2 regions of the Tardiphaga sp. genome follow, and region 2 is predicted to be linked to the other one. Evidence: riboswitches for the same ligand, from Rfam matches in the RefSeq annotation. Region 2 holds a riboswitch; the other holds the start of a gene.
What was found. Region 2 has a riboswitch for cobalamin ahead of ACEK02_RS31590 (TonB-dependent receptor). Riboswitches for the same ligand answer to the same signal wherever they lie in the genome.
Positions count from the first base shown of each region.

Region 1 (2,199 bases), on a different contig from region 2:
CGACGACGAGCCTGCATAGGGCGAATTGTTGGTGTGAGTGAAGGAGATGTTGTTGACGTCGAAGCCCGTGACGAATTCGTTGACCATGCCAAAGATGTGGCCGCGGAAGGTGGCGTCGAAACGGTCGCCGATCTGCGCCTGGTCGTGGAAGATTTCGATGTAGTTGCCGCCGCCGCGGTCGATCAGGCCGGTCCTGGCGTTGTAGACATAGCTTTCCTCGTCGCGCCAATGCCGCTGGCTGTTCAGATAATACAAGGTGTTGCGCAGCGTGATGCCGTCGCTCACCCGCCACTCGGTTTTCACCTGGTTCCAGCTGTCCTGATAGCGGATACTGCTGTCGCTGACATTGTAGTTCTGGAAGCGCAACGACGTGTCGAGCTTGCCGTTGATCAGCGGCGTGCCGAAGTAACGCGACGGACTGCGGTCACCGTAATCGGCTGAGATCGTCCAGGTGATGTCTTCGGTCTGTTTGATCTGCACGGCGGCGTGGACTTCGACATTGGACTGGTGGTCGCGGTCGACCCAGCCATCCGACATGCTGCCGATGGCGGTGATTCGGTAGGCGACGTCCTTGCTCACCGGGCCGCCGCTGTCCACGGCGATGCGGCGTTCCATATTGGTGTCGAAAGAGATCTCGGCCTGATTACGCGGCACCCACAGCGGCAGTTTCGAGACCACATTGATGGCGCCGCCAATGGCGCCTTCGCCATACATCACCGAGGCAGGACCGTGCAGCACTTCGATGCGCTCCGACGACCAGGTGTCATAGGGGAAGGTCAGCGTGCCGGACCCGACATAGAGGCGGGTGCCGTCATACAGTGTCATCACCGTGCCGTTGCCGTTAAAGCCGCGGGTGTTGAAGGCGATGCTGCCATTGCCGGGCGCTGGCTGGGCGGTGAAGCCGGTGGCGTTTTGCGTCACCGCGGCGATGATGTTTTGCTGGCCGCGTTCGCCCATGGTCTCGGCGGAGATCACTTCCACGCTGGCCGGCGTCTGCAGGCGCGTCAGGCCAAGGCGGCTGCCAGTGGATGTCGTGCCGGTGAGGTTGAGCGTCGGCGCTGCGAAGACCGGGCCTGTCGGCGTGGCGACCGGCGCGCCAGTGTCGGCTGCAACGTTGCGCTGCTGCCGCGAGCGCGCAGCGCGCGTGGGCTTGCCTGATGTCGTGCGGCGTACCCGTGTTGGCGTCGCGGTCGGCTGAACTACCACGGGATCGAGTACGTGGTGCGATTGCGCAGGTCGCAGCGAGCCTTCGGCGGGCAGAAGGAAGCAGGACAGTGCGACGGAGGAAAGGAGAGCATTGCATCGCTTGGATGCATGGGAGACGGAGGTCATCTGCAGGACTCGCGGTTACGTGGCACGTCACCGCAAACCAAGTCTCGCCGCCGCTTACACAGCGGCAGTGTGACTTCCACCAGGACACCCCGCCCAATGTGCTCGCGTGTGACCACGACTGGCGGCAGGTCTCCTGGCTCGCGGGTCAGTGCCTGTCGCCGCCTTCCCAGGTGAATACCCAGTGGCTCTTGGCGCAGGCTCGCCGCTTACAGTTGCGGGGGCAGCCGCGGAATCGGGGATCCCCCTCACCGCATTCCCTTTTGATCCCCGAAGGGAACCGTCCCGTTCACGTTAAGGTGAAATCTCCAAATGTGTCAATCCAGTCGCCAGTCATTCGCAACTTGCACCGACAGGTGTTGATATTGCGCATCACCTGTCATCGCAGCGTCAAGCGATCTGCCTAGCACCATGGGTGTCAAAGCCAGGATCAGGAGTTCGCCATGACTTGCAAGTTCTCGGCGTTACGTATGTCCCGCCGTCGTTTTCTCACGCGCTCAGCTGCAGCAGGCGCCAGCTTTCTGGCGATGCCTTACCTCAGCCGCGCGGCCGATCGTCCGGTGGTGTCGCATGGCGTGCAGTCCGGCGATGTCGGGATCAATAGCGGCATGATCTGGTCGCGTGCCGACCGGCCGGCGCAGATGATGGTGGAAGTCGCCACCACCGAGTCCTTCAACAATGCGCGGACCTTGCCGCCGATGGCGGCGCTGCCCGAAACCGATTTCACAGCAAAGCTGCTGCTCGACAATCTGCCGGCCGGGCAGGATATCTTCTACCGCGTCAAATTCCGTGATCTTTCGCATACGGAGATCGTCGGCGAGCCCGTGACCGGCCGCTTCCGCACCGCGCCAGCGGATCGCCGCGATGTAT
Region 1 covers NZ_JBGMOE010000161.1:255,629-257,827, forward strand. The annotation lists gene ACEK02_RS21655 (TonB-dependent receptor) at 1-1,332, opposite strand, end outside; cobalamin riboswitch at 1,438-1,629, opposite strand; gene ACEK02_RS21660 (alkaline phosphatase) at 1,773-2,199, shown strand, end outside.
Region 1: it holds a riboswitch for cobalamin, as region 2 does, so the genes downstream of both, ACEK02_RS21655 (TonB-dependent receptor) here and ACEK02_RS31590 (TonB-dependent receptor) in region 2, are expected to answer to the same signal.

Region 2 (2,199 bases):
CTGCCATCAAGCGCATCGGCGGTGATCCCGCAGCGATTGCGTCGATGCAGAAACCAAAATTCGCCGGCTATCTCGAATTGCATATCGAGCAGGGCGTCGTGCTGGAAAGCAAGAAGCTCGATCTCGGTCTCGTCACCGGCATCGCCGGTATCACCCGCGTCGAGATCGTGCTGAAGGGCGCCGCCGATCACGCCGGCTCGACGCTGATGGAATATCGTAAAGACGCGAGCCTTCCCGCCGCCGAACTCGTGCTGCTGGTCGCCCAGCAGGCCAATGCGTTTGCGGCGCGCAAGCAGGGCCACTTCGTCGCCACGACGGGGATCCTCGAGATCAGCCCGAATGCCGCCAACGTCGTTCCCGGCGGCGCGCGCCTGATCCTCGATATCCGTGCGGAGAAGGCCGCGCTGGTCGATGAATTCGTGGCACTGCTCGATCGCGAGAGTCTGGCCATCGCCAGGCGTGCGAAAGTCGATCGCGAACGCTTTGCCCTGATCTCGCAGAATCCGCCGTCACCTTGCGATGATCACCTGCGCGATATCCTCGGTCGCAGCGCTGCCAAGCTCGGCTACTCCACCACGACGCTGGCCTCCGGCGCGGGTCACGACGCCGCGTTCATGTCGCATATCGGGCCGAGCGCCATGCTGTTCATTCCGTCCAGGGACGGCAAAAGCCATTGCCCCGAAGAATGGTCCGAACCCGAGCAGCTGGCGGTGGGTGCGGCGACGCTGTTCGAGGCGGTGCGGCTGCTCGACGGACAGAACGCGTAGGGGCCATATACCGTTCCTGTATTCGGATTCCGGCCGGCGCTGCATTATTGACTTCCAGAGCAGCGCCGTCCTAGATCGGGAGGACGGTTTCCCGAAAGGGGATCAAAAGGGAATGCGGTGCGGGCAGGTTCTTCTTGATGGACTGCCCTATGCCGCGGCTGCCCCCGCAACTGTAAGCGGTGAGTCTTTCGTCACATGCCACTGGGAAACTCGGTCCTGGGAAGGCGATGAAAGATATCGACCCGCGAGCCAGGAGACCTGCCGTCATACGTGGTCACACGCGAGGATGTCGGTCGGGGAGTACAGACATTGGCTTCATTGGCAGGGCGCGAGCTCCGCAATGAGACTTGGTTCGCTGTGACGTGCCACAACGTCGAACCGAGGCCGAACCATGTCTTCCGCTATCGTTGCACCCGCCATAGCCTTCACAAGGCGTAATCGCGCCTATCTCTTGTCTGCCGGCATTGTTCCTCTGATGGTCGTCGGCATCACATCGGCAACTGCACAGCAGAGTGTTCAGCTTGATACGATCAGCGTCACCGCCAGCAGGCTCCCGAACGGCATTGCCGGGACGGCCACATCGGTCATCACGGCGGAAGACATCGCGCGTTCGCCAGCTCAGACAATCCAGGAGATCATCGCGCAGACGCCCGGCGTGCAGGTTCAAAGCCTTTATGGTGGCGTGAATGGTGCCGGCACGTCGGTCGATCTGCGCGGCTTCGGCGCCTTTGCGACAGCCAACACGCTGGTGCTCATTAACGGCCGCAGGCTCAACGATATCGACCTCGCCGGCGTCGATCTGTCGTCGATTCCCAAGGATTCCATTGCGCGCATCGAGATCACCAAAGGAAACAGCGGCGCTGTGCTCTATGGCGACAATTCTGTGGGCGGTGTCATCAATATCGTCACCAAGGCTGGCTCGGCCAAGCCTTTCGCGATGCGCGTCGAGGGCGGTGGTGGTTCGTTCAATCAGCGCCTCGGCTCAATCTCGGCGGCGGCCAGTTCCGGGCCATGGTCATCGTCGTTCTATGGCAGCGGCATCACGTCCGATGGCTATCGCGACAACAACAAGCTGAACCAGATCACCGGCGTTGGTGATATCCGCTATAGCGCGCCTGATTTCAGCGCTTACCTGAATTTATCCGGCGACGATCAGCATCTCGGTCTGCCCGGTGCGCGGACGGTGGATCCATCCATTGGCCTGAATCAGCTGCTGACCGATCGCAGGGGGGCGAGCACGCCGCTGGATTATGCCGACAAGCAGGGCGCAAATGTCACGGCCGGCTTCACGAAAACATTGTGGAGCGGCGCTGAACTGATCGTCGATGGCGGTCTCCGCAACAAGGATCAGCAGGCCGGCTTCTTCGGAAGCCTTCCGCTATCGAGCTTCAACGCCAGTTATGTGGACACCAATCTTCAGACCTGGTCGCTG
Region 2 covers NZ_JBGMOE010000227.1:21,508-23,706, reverse strand. The annotation lists gene ACEK02_RS31595 (Zn-dependent hydrolase) at 1-767, shown strand, start outside; cobalamin riboswitch at 835-1,048, shown strand; gene ACEK02_RS31590 (TonB-dependent receptor) at 1,243-2,199, shown strand, end outside.